2 regions of the Dactylosporangium sp. NPDC005555 genome follow, and region 2 is predicted to be linked to the other one. Evidence: riboswitches for the same ligand, from Rfam matches in the RefSeq annotation. Region 2 holds a riboswitch; the other holds the start of a gene.
The links. A riboswitch is a leader RNA that binds a small molecule or an ion and turns the genes downstream of it on or off. The one in region 2 is predicted to bind cyclic di-AMP.
Positions count from the first base shown of each region.

Region 1: another riboswitch for cyclic di-AMP. It lies ahead of ABZS58_RS15960 (hypothetical protein); the one in region 2 lies ahead of ABZS58_RS11765 (NlpC/P60 family protein).

Region 1 is NZ_JBEXDG010000012.1:26,566-33,583, forward strand. It holds gene dnaG (DNA primase) at 1-405, opposite strand, end outside; gene ABZS58_RS15950 (ElyC/SanA/YdcF family protein) at 538-1,524, shown strand; gene ABZS58_RS15955 (polyprenyl synthetase family protein) at 1,680-2,939, shown strand; gene ABZS58_RS15960 (hypothetical protein) at 3,000-3,746, opposite strand; cyclic di-AMP (ydaO/yuaA leader) riboswitch at 3,867-4,010, opposite strand; gene ABZS58_RS15965 (diguanylate cyclase) at 4,058-5,578, opposite strand; gene ABZS58_RS15970 (response regulator transcription factor) at 5,742-6,407, shown strand; gene ABZS58_RS15975 (sensor histidine kinase) at 6,404-7,018, shown strand, end outside.
Region 2 is NZ_JBEXDG010000008.1:102,165-109,182, reverse strand. It holds gene ABZS58_RS11790 (hypothetical protein) at 1-804, shown strand, start outside; gene ABZS58_RS11785 (GntR family transcriptional regulator) at 1,190-1,915, shown strand; gene deoC (deoxyribose-phosphate aldolase) at 1,912-2,619, shown strand; gene ABZS58_RS11775 (DUF899 family protein) at 2,626-3,348, opposite strand; gene ABZS58_RS11770 (helix-turn-helix domain-containing protein) at 3,399-4,067, shown strand; cyclic di-AMP (ydaO/yuaA leader) riboswitch at 4,443-4,588, shown strand; gene ABZS58_RS11765 (NlpC/P60 family protein) at 4,596-5,582, shown strand; gene ABZS58_RS11760 (hypothetical protein) at 5,669-6,217, opposite strand; gene ABZS58_RS11755 (hypothetical protein) at 6,302-7,018, opposite strand, start outside.

The DNA of each region.
Region 1 (7,018 bases), on a different contig from region 2:
GGGCGAGCCGAGCTGCTCGGCATAGAAGCGGGCCGCCTCGGCGTGGGCGGCGATGAGCCGCTGCTTCTGCCCCGTCTGGCGGACCGGCGCGCTGCCCGCCTCCACATACTGCAGCTGCAGGCCGGCGCGGCCGGCGAGGCGCTCCACCGACTCGACGAACGTCAGGTGGTCGTGGTCCATCAGGAACTTGATGGCGTCGCCGCCGGCGCCGCAGCCGTGACAGAAATACACGTTGCGTGCGGGCGACACGTTGAACGAGGCGGTCTTCTCGTCGTGGAACGGGCAGAGCCCCTTGAGGTTGCCGCCCCCCGCCGACTTCAGCGTCACATGATCGGAGATCACATCCGCGATCGCGGTGCGCTCACGAACCAGGGCGATGTCCTCGTCCTTGATCTTGCCGGCCACCCGACGCCACCTCCCCAACCCGAGGGATACATCCTGCCTCGCGCGTACGACAATCTACGACTCCACACGTCGAACACCACACGGGCACCACACAGGCACCACAGCCACACAACCCCGTGCGATGCTGCCGCCATGCCGAAACTGCGTGACGAGCGGGTGGCCTGGCTGGCCGTGCAGGACCGGCTGCGCCGCCGCAGCCGCCGCCTGGGGCCCTTGGGCTGGCTGGTGACGATCGCCACGCTGGGCGCATGGGTGCTGCTGCGGTCCCGGGGCGGGGCCGCGGCGCGGATGGCGGCGTATTCGGAAGCGGTCGACCACGTCACCGGGTATCTCGGCGAGGACGACCGCGAGAAGCTGCGCGCCGACCGGACGGTGCCGCCGTGGTTCGTGTTCGAGGTCGAGCGGGCCAGGCGCGCGGCCCGCTGGCGCGAGCGGCTGCCGGCGAAGCGGGAGACCCGGCTGGAGCGCGGGCGGCGGATCCTGCTCAGGGTCGTCCTCACCGGCAGCGTCGTCGCCGCCCTCGTGCTGGCGCCGACCGTGTGGGTGCGAGCCGCGTCCCTCGGCCGCATCGGCCCCGTCGCGGAGGCGCCGGCCGCCGGGGTCGCGATCGTCTTCGGCGCCCAGGTCGCGCCCGGCGGGCAGGAGCCGATGCCGTTCCTCAAGGGCCGGCTCGACATCGCCGCGAAGCTTCTCACCACCGGCAAGGTCCGGGCCCTGCTCATCTCCGGCGACGCCCAGGGCGGCTCCGGCGACGAGGTCCGCGTCATGCGCGACTACCTCGCGGCGCAGGGCGTCGACCCGGCCAGGATGGTCGTCGACCCGCACGGACTGGACACCTATGACACGTGCCGCCGCGCCCACGACGTGTACGGCGTGACCAAGGCCCTCCTCGTCAGCCAGGAGCTGCACCTGCACCGCGCGGTGACGCTCTGCCGGCGGCTCGGGGTCGACGCGTACGGGGTGCCCGCCCTGTGTGAGGGATGCCAGCGGGTGACGATCCTGTACAACACGGTCAGGGACGTCGCGGCCGGGCCGAAAGCGGCGTGGGAGGCGCTGCGGCACCGCCAGGCGGCTGTCGTGTCGGCACCGGATCCCTCCCTGCGGGAGGCGATGCGCTGACCCGCCCACCATCGTGGTTTTGGGCGTGTCCGGCGGGCACCGGCGGCATACTTGATCGGTCCACGGCGCCGGCACAGATCGGCGCACGTCCATGTCAGGAACCGAACAGGTGGTGCGTTACCGGTGCTTGTCCCCCGCCCGGCGGTGTCCGGCTGATGGTCACCGTGCTGCGCTCCGTCGACGACGTCCTCGCCTGGGCGGGCCTGCTGGTCGAGCCGCCGCTGCGCACCGCCGTCGGGCGGCTCCCGGCACCCTCGCGTGAGGTGGCCGAGCTGCAGCTGGGCGCCATCGACGAGGGGCCGGCGGTCGCTCGTACCCGAGCGGCGCTGACCCTCGTGAGCGCCGGCGCCGTCGGCGGTGATCCCCACGACGCGGTGGCGAGCGCGGTGGCGGTGGAGCTGGTGCACCAGTGGTCGGTGCTGCAGCGGGACCTGTTCGACGGCGACCTGACCCGCCGGCACCGGCCGACCGCCTGGAGCGTCGTCGGCCCGCACCCCGCCACGCTGGGTGGGGAGGCGATGCTGGCCCTCGCGTTCGACGTGGCCGCGACGGGCGACCCCACGCGACGGGTCCCGCGCCCGCTGCGCCAGGCCACCCGAGCCACACCGTTCCCCGTTTCCGCCGATGCTGATGTACCGGCAACGCCGTCCCCCGCACGAACCGGGGCGGACCGGACACCGGCCGAAGTGCCACGCGCGGAACGGCCCACGGGCGACACCGACGGCGGACCCGGCGGTGCCGCGTCCGGCGACAGGGCCACCGACCCGTGCGCCGACGCCGGCGCGCGGCAGCCGGCGCCCGTCGACCGCGCGGGCGTGCGTGTCCTCGGCGACACCGTCCAGCAGCTCCTGCACGGCCGGCACACCGAGCTCGGCACGACCCTCGACACCGCCACCACCCGCCGCAGGTCCGGCAGCGACCTGCTCCGGGAGTGCATCGCCGCGGTCGAGCAGCGCAGCGGCGCCCTCCTCGGCTGCGCGTGCGCGCTCGGCGCGATCGCCGGCGGCGGCGACCGCGCCAGGGTGGAGCAGCTGCGGCTGTTCGGCGTGCGGCTGGGCCTGGCCGTGCAGTTCACCGAGGACCTGCAGGGCATCTGGGGCGACCCCGCCGTGACGGGCCGTCCGGCGTTCCCGGACCTGCGCCGCCGCCGGCGCTCACTGCCGGTCGCCGCGGCCCTCGCCGCGGGCGCCGACGAGCTCGACGACCTGCTGCGCCGCGAGAGCCGTCTCAGCGACGCCGACCTCGAACGCGCCGCGAAGGTCATCGAGCGGGCCGGCGCCCGCACGTGGTGCGTCCGGCAGGCCGAGGATCTTCTGGCGCAGGCGCTGCTCGTCCTCGACCTGGCGATCCCGGAGCCGGCCGCGGTCGCCGAACTCGTCGCCCTGGCCCGCTGGGCGACCCGCCACCCCGCCTGAACCCTGCCGTGACCGCACCGCACCGCACCGAGCCGGCCCGGTACGGTGCGGTCACGGGCATCAGGTGAGGGCGCCGACGATCTGCGCCGCGCGGGTCGCGTGCTTCTGGTAGGCAGCCGGGAACGCCGAGCGCTGCACCGCCTGCGCGGCCGCGGTCACGCTCATCCGCTGCCACCCCTGCACGCGGGACAGCGCGTCGTAGAAGAGCATCGCGGAGTGTGCCGGACTCATCAGCTCGGCCACGGTGCCCCAGCCCTGGCTGGCCCGCTGCTGGAACAGCCCGACCGAGTCGTGGTCGGACGAGACGCCCTCGTGCGGCAGCCGCAGGCTGGACGGGACGGCGGAGCTGGCGACGTTGTAGAGGTCGCTCTCCTGCATCGCGGTCGCGATCGCCACCACGAGGGCCTGGTCGGGCATGCCCTGCGCCCGGCCCTGCTTGACGATGATCGCGGCGTTGTCCATCTGCCGCTGATCGAGGCCCGCGACCGGCCGGACGACGGGCGGTGCGGGCGGCACCGGCGGCACGACCGGCACCGCCGCGGCGAGCGGGCCTCCGGCCGGCGCGGACCCGGACGCAGACGCAGACGGCGACGGCGACGCGGACCCGGAAGCCGGCGGCGAGGACGTGGCGACGACGCCCGGCTCGGCGTACGCGGGGCCGGTGAACGGCGGCGACTCGGCCGGCACGCCGGCCAGGATCGAGGCGGACAGCACAGCGACCGAGAAGGCGCCGGTCTTCGCGACGAACCGGGCGTTGAACGCCGGCCGGCGATGTCGCGGATTGAACTCGCGTGGCAATGACTTCACTACTGATATTTCCTCTTCGTGGCAGGCAGCATCGGCACGCCGCCAAGAGGACGGCGCGCTGGAAGGGGGGAATCAGCGGTGCGGCGTTACGTGGTCATGCGGGCGGCAAGCATCGACGCAGACTCCTTCCGTGGCCGCCTACCGGGTTAGCTGACGGGTTCGGGCGGGAAGCTTCGCCCTACCGTGGCCCAGCCACGGATACACCCCAGAGGACTACATGGGTCCCCGGCTCGCGAACGTCTCGCGACTCGACGGCGCCCGCCCGGCAGCACCCGATGGGGTGCAGGTCGACCGGAGCAGACCACCCGACCCTACTGGGCCGCTTCTGGCCGGGCCAACCGCAGCAACGGCAATCCACCCGGCGCACCCGAACGATCACCGAACGCTGTCACCCGGCCGGTCACCTCTCCGGCGTGACGGCCGCCCTTGACCAGGTACATCGCCCGGTCGGCGGCACGCAGCGCGGCGCCCGCGTCCTCGACCGTGTCATCGATCACGGCCACGCCGACGCTGACCCGGACCCGCATGATGTGCCCCTGGTGCGTGACGGGTGCGGCGACGGAGCGCTCCAGGCGGTCGACGAGCGCGCCGAGGTCGGCGACGGCGACGTTGCCGGTGAGCACCACGAACTCGTCGCCGCCGAGCCGGGCGACGGTGTCGGTGGGTCGAACCAGCGACACCAGCCGCTGCGCGACGGCGACGAGGACCGCGTCGCCCGCGTCGTGGCCGAGGGTGTCGTTGACGACCTTGAAGTCGTCGAGGTCGCAGAAGAGCAGCGCGCTGATCACCTGCTCGGTGCGGGCCCGCCGGACCGCGGCCGCGAGGGGTCCGGCGAAGGCGTCGCGGTTGGCGAGGCCGGTCAGCGGGTCGCGGGACGCCCGCCGCACGAGGTCGGCCTCGGTCGCCTTGCGGCCGGTGATGTCCTGCACCTGCGTGATCGCGAACGCCGGCGACCCGCCGACGACCGACATCGTCGCGGAGATCCAGATCGTCTCGCCGTCGCCGCGCACGCAGCGGACCTCGTGGTCGCGGATGGATCCGGAGCGGCCGGCGAAGACCGCCCTGCTGCGGTCGAGATCGTCGGGGTGGATGAGGTCGCCGAAGCGCATCGAGACGAGCACGTCCTCGTCGCGGCCGAGCAGCTCGCACAGGGCGGGGTTGACCCGGATCAGCCGGGTCAGGTCGGCACCCTCCAGGCCGATCATGCACATGCCGGTGCCGGCGCCGTTGAACGCGAGCCGGAACGCGGCCTCGCTGGCCTCCAGGTGCTGACGCTCCCGGCGCAGCGCCTCGACGAGGTTGGCGTTGTTGATCGCGATGCCGGCCTGCGCGGCGAGCATCTCCAGCAGCTCCCGCTGGAACGCGCCGGGCCGCTTGCCGTCCGCGGGCAGGTCGACGCTGAGCACCCCGACCATCGACCCGTCGGGCGCGCACAGCGGCGCGAACAGGGCGTCGAGGGGATGCCAGCGCTCCTCGTCCGGGATGTCCTCCGCGCCGCCGGCCAGGGACGGGACCCAGGACTGGATGCCGTCGTTGTGCCGCTCGTGCGGCAGGAAGCGCAGCTGCCCCCACTCGTCGGCGTCGGCGAGGTGCGCGTCGAACTCGGCCGCCGGGTACCGCGCGCCGAGCAGCTCGGCCCTCGCCTCCTCGGGCCCGGCGATGGCGACCGCCTCGTACACACCCTCGGGATGCAGGTAGTTGACCACGGCGGCACCGAACCCGACGCCCTCGACGACGGCCTCCGCGATGCGGTGCAGCGTCTCGACGACCGTGTCGCCGGTGTTGATCCGGCCCGTGATCGTGTAGACGGAACGGATCGCGGCCATCGCCATGTCCCGATCATGATCCACGGCTCGCCTACCCCGCTCCGGCCGACCCTGCACCCTCACATCGACGCATCACCTCGAATCCTAAGCAAAACCGCGTGATCCGTGCAGGGTCCATCGCGGCCGAGGCGCACGCCGGGCCGGTGCCTGCGCTGGCTATCCTGCACACATGCCGGAGCAGGTCAGACTCGTGATCGCCGACGACCAGGCGATGATCCGGGCGGGCCTGCGGCTGGTGGTGGAAACGGCCGCCGAGACGACGATCACCGTGGTCGGCGAGGCGGCGGACGGCGCCGAGGCGGTCGCGGTGGCGCGGCGGCTGCGGCCGGACGTGCTCGTCATGGACATCGCCATGCCGCGGCTGGACGGGCTGTCCGCGGCCCGGCAGCTGCTCGCGGACCCGCGACCGCCGAAGATCGTGCTGTTGACCATGTTCGACACCGACGAGCACCTGCACGCGGCGCTGCGGCTCGGGGTCAGCGGGTTCCTGCTCAAGGTGTCGCCGCCGGAGCAGCTCGTCGACGCGGTCAGGGTCGCGGCGGCCGGTGACGCGCTCATCGACCCGGCGGTGACCACGCGGGTCATCGCGTCGTTCGCCGCCCGGCCCGAGCCGGACCCGGCGCCGGAGCTCGACGCGCTGACGGGCCGGGAGCGCGAGGTGCTGGAGCTGCTGGTGCGCGGGCTGTCCAACGCGGAGATCGGCGAGCGGCTGCTGGTGGGCGAGGCGACCGTGCGGACCCACGTCGGCCGGATCTTCCAGAAGCTGCATCTGCGCGACCGGGTCCAGGCCGTCGTCTACGGCTACGAGGCGGGCATCGTCCGGCCGGGCGGGTGAGCGTGCCCGCCTGGCGGCCGTCGTGGCTCGATGCCCTGCTGGCGCTCGCCGTCGCTGGTGCCGGGGTCGTCGAGGCGTACGGGCGCGCCGGCGCCGGACCGGGCCAGGTGCACCGGCCGGGGCTCGTCGCCGCGGGTGCGCTCGCCGCCGGGGTGCTGCTGTTGCTGCGCCGCCGCTCCCCCGTCGGCACGCTCGCCGCGCTGACCGTGCTGTCGGCCCTGTTCCGGGTCGCGGTCATGGACGACGACTATCCGCTCGCGGCGTGGCAGTTCTACTCGAACCTGATCCTGGTGCACACGGTCGGCAGCGAGCCGGCGGGGCCGCGCGGGCGGGCCGCCGGCGTCGTCACCGTGCTCGCCGCATACGCCCTGCTGCAGACCCTGCCGGGGCAGGACGTCGCCGAGAGCCTCATCGGCGCCATGTTCATGGGTGTCGCGTACGGCAGCGGCATCCTGCTGCACCGGCAGACGCTGCGCACGGTCCGGATGGCGCAGCGGGCGGCGGTCGCGGCCGGCGAGGAGCGCACCCGCATCGCCCGTGAGCTGCACGACGTCATCTCCCACAACGTCAGCCTGATGACGTTGCAGACCGGTGGGGTACGGATGCTGCTG
Region 2 (7,018 bases):
CTCAGCGAGGGCCACGGGCGTGACGCCGAGGTGGCCGCCCTGCTCAGGGAGGCCGCTGACGCATCGGTGGCGCTGGCTGCGGTGCTGGAGCGGCAGGGTCACGTGAGCGAGGCGGCAGCGGTGCTGCGCGCGGCGGACCCGTCCGTGGACGCACTCGAGCACCTTGCCGATCTGCTGGCGCGGCACGACCAGGCGGGCCTCGTGCGGCTCGCCGCCGAGAGCGGCCACCCGGCCGCGGTCCATCGCCTCGCGGCGCTGCTGGACCGGCAGGGTCAGGTCGACGAGGCGGCGAAGGTGTTGTGGCCGCTGGTGACCGCCGGTGAGGCGTTCGCGGTGCACCAGCTGGCGGACCTGCTGACCCGCCACGACCGGGCCGGCGAGGCGGTCGAGCTGATGCGCCCGTTCGCGACGCAGGACCCGGAGCAGTATCTCGACGGTCTGGTGGCGCCGCTGGTCCGGGCGGGCCGCGCCGAGGAGGCCTTGTCGATCGTCGACAACCTTGTCACACGCCCTGACCTGGACCTGATGTCGCTGCGGACCTTTCTGCTGCACGCCCTCGGCCGCCTCGACGACGCCTATCTGCAGACCCTGCCCGAGCACCACCGCGGCTACGCCGCCGAGCTGCTCGCGGACGCCGGGCGCTGGGACGAGGCGATCGCGCTGCTGTGGCCGGGCCGCCGCGACCATGACGCCGGCACCACCGTCGCGGAGCTGCTGATCCGGCAGGGCCGCGTCGACGAGGCGATCGAGATCCTCGCCGGACGAGGGCAGGCCGGGTCGGGCGGTGGGGCGTCGCTCGTCTGACGACGCCCTCCGCCACGACGAGGTGGACGCTCCAGCCGACGGTCTGACCGGAAACGATCAGTGCGGGGAGGGGTCGCCGGCGACCGGCTCCGGCGAACGGGATGCGGACCGGCAGCGGCACGGGGACCAGCACGCGGGCGGTGACCGGCAGGGATGTCCCGGCGGGCGGCCGGCGGGCAGGGTGCCACTGACGGCCGGCGTGGCACCGCGAGCGTCCGGACGGGCTTCTGCCGCAGCCCGATGGCGACCAACGCCGGCCCGATTGTGACCAGCGCCGCGGCCGGGGCGATCGTGCCCTGCCCGGGCCGGCGAGCGCCGAAGGGCGGGCGCTTGCCGGCGGCCGCGGCAACATCTAGGTTGTCTAGGAGACCTGGAGGATACGCTGGTGAAGACGCCGCTGTACGTGCGGATCGAGCGGGAGCTGCGGGCGCGGCTGGACCGGGCGGCACCGGGCGACGCGCTGCCGGCGGAGTCGGTGCTCGCCGAGGAGTTCGGGGTCGCGCGGATGACCATGCGGGCCGCGCTCAACGCGCTCGAGGCGGACGGGCTGATCGAGCGCATCCAGGGCCGCGGCACGTACGTGCGGCAGCGGCCCGCGCAGCGCGCCGCCGGCACGCTGATGAGCTTCCAGGACCAGGTCCGCAGCTGGGGACGCACGCCGTCGTCGCGGGTCGTCGAGGCGGAGGTCCGGGCGGCGTCGGCGGACGAGGCCGCGGCGCTGCGGCTGACCGCGGCGGCGCCCCGCGTGGTCTCGATCGTGCGGGTGCGGATGGCCGACGGGACGCCCCTCGCGGTGGAGTACGCCGCCTTCCCGGCCCACCTGACCGCGTTGCTCGACGCCGACCTGGAGGGCGGGTCCCTGCACCGCGCGCTGAACGACCTCGGGCTGCGCCCCACGCTGGGCTCCTCGACCCTCACCGCCCAGCCGGCCGGACCCGACGGCGACCGTCTCAACGTGCCCGCGGCCGAGCCGTTGCTCGTCGAGACCCGGCTCATCGTCGACCAGCACTCGGCGCCGCTGGAGTACACCGTCAGCCGCTACGTCGGGTCCCGCTACGCGCTGCGGGTCACCTTCGACGTGCAACCTCCCCAGACCGGAGCACCGTCATGAACGTCGCCAAGATGATCGACCACTCCCTGCTGCGTCCCGAACTGACCACCGCGGACGTCGTGCGCGGCTGCGAGATCGCGGCCCGCCGCGACGTCGCCTCGGTCTGCGTCCGCCCGTCCGACGTGCCGCTCGCCGTGACCGCCCTCGCCGGCACGGGCGTCCTCGTCGGCACCGTGACCGGCTTCCCGCACGGCGACACGCTGAGCGCCGTCAAGGTGGCCGAGACCCGGGCGCTCGTCGAGGCCGGCGCCGACGAGATCGACATGGTCCTGCACATCGGCCGGCTCCGCGACGGCGACGACCGTTACGTCCACGACGACATCGCCTCCGTGGTCGCCGCCGCCCAGGGCCGCGTCGTGAAGGTGATCCTCGAGAACGCCTACCTCACCGACGCGGAGAAGATCACCGGCTGCCGGCTGGCCGAGGAGGCCGGCGCGCACTTCGTGAAGACCAGCACCGGCTTCGCCCCGGGCGGCGCCACCCTCGCCGACATCCAGCTGATGCGGGCCACCGTCTCCCCGGCCGTCCGGGTGAAGGCGGCAGGCGGGGTCCGGACCCTCGACACGCTGCTGACCCTGCACGAGGCGGGGGCCACCCGGTTCGGCGCCACCGCCACCGAGACGATCCTGGACGACCTCGCCGCCCGCGAACGCGGCGAACGCCCCGCTCCCGTCCCGGATCCAGCGCCCTCCGGCACCTACTGAACGTCGTCAGTGCGGCTGCTCCGCGCTCGCGACGGGTGTCACGCCCGGGCGGGTCCACTGGGGCACGGGGCGGCCGTCGCGGCGCCAGCGCGTGTACGTCGGTTCCCGCGGCCAGCCCTCGGGCGAGGACTCCCAGGTCTCCTGCCGGCCGTAGACCGTCATGTCCAGGAGCTTGTGCGACGCCATGATGGCCTCGACGCCGCGGTCGGTCGTCTCGTACGTGAGGAAGAACCGGTCGTCGCGGCGCAGGTAGCAGGCGATGATGCCGCCGCCGGCGTAGGCCGGGTCGCCGACGCCGTACGTGGAGTACCACGGGTGCGTGTAGCCCATGAACTCCCGGAACGGGGCCAGCTGGTAGTACGGCCCCTCAGCGAAGACGGCGAAGGAGATGCCGCGTTCGTTGAGGTACGCGGCGTTCTGGAAGTCCCAGATGGAGGCGGTGCAGCCCTCGCACTGCTCCTCGAACGGCTTGTCCAGGTGCCACATGTGCTTGTAGACGACGAGCTGGTCGCGGCCCTGGAAGATGTCCGCGAACGGCGTCGGGCCGCCCGCGCCGGCCAGGGAGATCGGGGTGACCTCCACCATCGGCAGGCGACGGCGGGCAGCGGCGATCGCGTCGCCCTCACGCGTGTGCGCCTTCTCGCGGGCCAGCAGCGCTTCCCGCGCACGCAGCCAGGTCTCGCGGTCGACGACGGCAGGGGCGGGCGGCACGGCACGCGAAGACGTCATGCTGCTATCTTTAACATAGTTGGTACTCGGTTGAACAGAGCGAGGCGACGGTGCCGATCCGGCAGAGCTACGGCGACCACGGCGACGCATGCCGGGCCGCGAACGCGCTCGACCTCGTCGGCGACCGGTGGTCGCTGATCGTCGTGCGGGAGCTGATCCTCGGCCCGAAACGCTTCGCCGACCTGCAGGAGTCCGTCCGCGGCATCACCCCGGCGGTGCTCACCGACCGGCTGCGGTCCCTGCGGCAGGCCGGGATCGTCGACCACGTCGTCCTGACGGACCTCGCCCGCACCCCCGCGTATGTCGCCACCGAGTGGGGCCGCGGGCTGGAGCAGGTCCTGGGGTCGCTCGGCCGCTGGTATTCCGCCGGCCCCGACCCGGGCACCAAGGGCGGCATGACCCCCGACGCGGTCGTCGTCGCCATGCGGACCATGGCGCCGCCGGTCCGGGCGACGGTCCCGCCGGTCGTGCTTCACCTGCACGACCGGCGCGACGCACGCCGGGCGGGCCCGCCGGTGCACAGCTTCCACACGGTCACCGACGGCGGCGCCGTACACGTGCGGACGGGCACGATCGCGAACCCCGCGGCGACCGTCACCGCGGACTCGACCACGTGGTGCGGGATCCTCTTCGAGGGCGTGGACCTGGACGCCGCGGACATCGACGGCGACCGCGCCGCCGTCGCCTCGATCGTGGCGCTCTACACCCCGCCGGTGTGACCACCGGCGGCGAGGATGGACCCGTGACCGTCGTCCTGTCCGTCCTGTACGTCACGCTGCTCATCACCGCCGTGACAGGGTGACGCCCGGCGACGCACCTGGTGGGTGCCGTCGGCGAACGTCACGTCGAGGAGCAGGATCGCCTGCCTCGGGCGGTTCCAGCGGAACCCGTACGGGCCAGAACCAGTACGGCATTTGCAAATGTGTCGAATTGCGAGGGGTCGTCCGCAGGGCCGCCTTGGGTCTGCGTTAAGTCCGCCTTAGATCGAGCCCCTTTGCTCTTCCGCGCCGTTACGTTTGTGCTGGCTGTCGGACGTCGTCGCCCCGCCGGGGCGGCCCGGGCAGCCGCCGCCGAGTCGTCGGCCGCGCCTGCTGTCCGGGCGTTCGCCGATGAGCCGGGGAACCATCCGGGGTTTGTCCCATGGGGTGAATCCGCGCCCGCCACACCGGGGCGCGGTAGGGCGCGCCTTCTTCTCGCCCGAATCCGTCAGCTAACCCGGTAGGCGGTCCGCGAAGAAGGACTGTCCCGTGTTCAACGGACGCACGACCATGCGCACCGCGGTCGTCGCGCTTGCGGTGGCGGCGCTCATCGCCCCCGCCAGTGCCGCACGCGCGGACCCGACCCCGGAAGAGCTCCAGGCCCAGATCGACAAGGGCAACAACGAGGTCGAGCTCGTCGTCGAGCAGTACAACAAGGTCAACGGCGACCTCGATGCCACCCAGGCGGCCATCGCCAAGCTGCAGGCCGACCTGGTGCCGCTGCAGGCCGACCTCGACGCCGCCCAGCACGACGCCGCCGCGTTCGCCGTCAACGCCTACAAGACCGGCGGCAACCTCGGCACCCTGTCGCTCATGCTCGGCGCGACCTCGACGGACGCCTTCACCGGCCGCGTCGGCACGCTGCAGGAGATCTCCCGCAGCCAGCAGCGCGACCTGGCCGCGTACAGCACGGCCAAGGGCACCTTCGACGCCGAGCAGCGCCGCCTCAACGACACCCTCGCCGCGCAAAGCCAGCAGAAGACCGAGCTGGCCACCCGCCGCAAGAAGATCGAGGGCGACATCAAGCGTCTCGACACCCTGCAGGCCAAGGCCGAGGCAGCCGCGGCAGCCGCCGCGAAACCCAAGACCACGGCCCCGGCGACGAACCCGGGCAAGCCCCCGGCCGTCTCCGGCAACGCGGGCAAGGCCGTCAACTACGCCTGGGCCCAGCTCGGCAAGAAGTACGTCTGGGGCGCCGCCGGCCCGAACACCTTCGACTGCTCCGGCCTGACCATGATGGCCTGGAAAGCCGCCGGGGTGTCCCTGCCGCACAACGCCGCCCAGCAATGGGGCAAGGTCCGCCACATCTCCCGCAGCCAGCTGGTCCCCGGCGACCTCGTCTTCTACAACGGCCTCGGCCACGTGGGCATCTACATCGGCAACAACCAGATCATCCACGCCCCCAACAGCCGCACCGTCGTGAAGGTTGCCCCGATCGACATCGACAGCCTCTACGGCTACGGCCGCCCGGGCTGACCCTCGATCGGCACAGACGGCGCCCCACCTCTCCCCCGTTGAGGTGGGGCGCCCGCCGTTCCGCCGCCCCGCAGCTCGACGCTGTCCTACGCCGCGTCGAGGCCAGGGCAGTACGTGGACGCTTCGGCCGTCGCCGCGTCCAGCTTCTTCTCGAAGTCCGGGTCGGCAACGCCCTCCGGGGTGAGCATCTTGCCGAGGGTCGCGACGAGCGCCTGCAACGCGGCCTTCGCCTTCGGGTCGGCGGCGGTCGCGGTCTCCTTGTCGACGACCGTCTTGAGCCTCCCGACGAGCGCCGCCGCGTCGGCCTTGGCCTTGTCCTTGGTGGCCTGGTCCTCCGCGGTCGCCATCTTGAGCAGCACCTCGAGCAGCTGCATCTTCTCGGCCTCGAAGGCCGCGATGACGTTCTTGCAGATCCGCTCCGTGTCCGCCTTCGCGCCGACCGGCGAGCTCGCCGCCGCACTGGTCGCACCGCCGGTCGCACCGCTGGCCGCACCGCTGGCCGCAGCACTGGGCGCGGCGGTGCCGCTCGCCGGTGCCGCACTCTTCGCCGTGTCGTCGGCGTCGGTGCCGCACGCCGCGCTCAGCCCGGCCGCGAACGCCAGGACCAGCGCCGACATCATCCTGCGCATGCGCATCGCGCTCTGCCTCCCCGTTCGGTCACACAAGTGCAGGGATCATAGACGCCACGCGCCGTCCGGTGGTCTGCGTGGCCGCTCCGGTCAGAGCCAGGCGACGACCCGGGCGGAGGCGTCGAGGTTGTCGGCGGGGACCAGGGCCGCGGTGGCGGCCTTGAGGTCGATGATGACGATCTGCTTGTCGATGACGGCGGCGAGCACCTCGCTGTCCGGCGCCGGCTGCCAGGTCTCCGGGTCGTCGTACAGGCGGACGTCGATGCCGCCGGAGGGCAGGGTGAGGATCGGGTCCTTGCCGATGGCGCGCGTGGCCGGGTCGACGGTCTGGAAGGTCCGGGTCTCGGTGGTGTACAGGATCGGGCGGCAGGTGCCGGGGGTGAAGAGGAGGCTGTTGCCGCCGACGGTCGTGCCGGCGAGCGTGGTGTCGGCGCCGTTGAACGTGCCGTCCTTGGTCAGCTCGGCGTCGCCGGTGCGCTCCCGGAAGTGCAGGGCCTCCTTCGACGAGCCGAGCGAGACCGCGACCCGCTTGCCGCACATGGCGGTGGGTTGCCACATCTTCGGCGAGTCCAGCAGCTTCGGGGTCTTGCCGCCGAGCACCGCGACGGTCGTGGTGTCGGCCTTCACGACGGTGGTGGAGTCGGTGATCTCGACCGAGACCTGCTGCGGCATCTGCTTGCGCCGGTCGAACTTCACGTGGGTGTCGTCCAGCCACTCGCCGCAGGTCAGCTCGGACGTGGCGCTCACCGGCGTGATCCCACCCAGGGTGTACTGCTCTTTCTTGACCTTGTCGAGCACGGTCGCCTT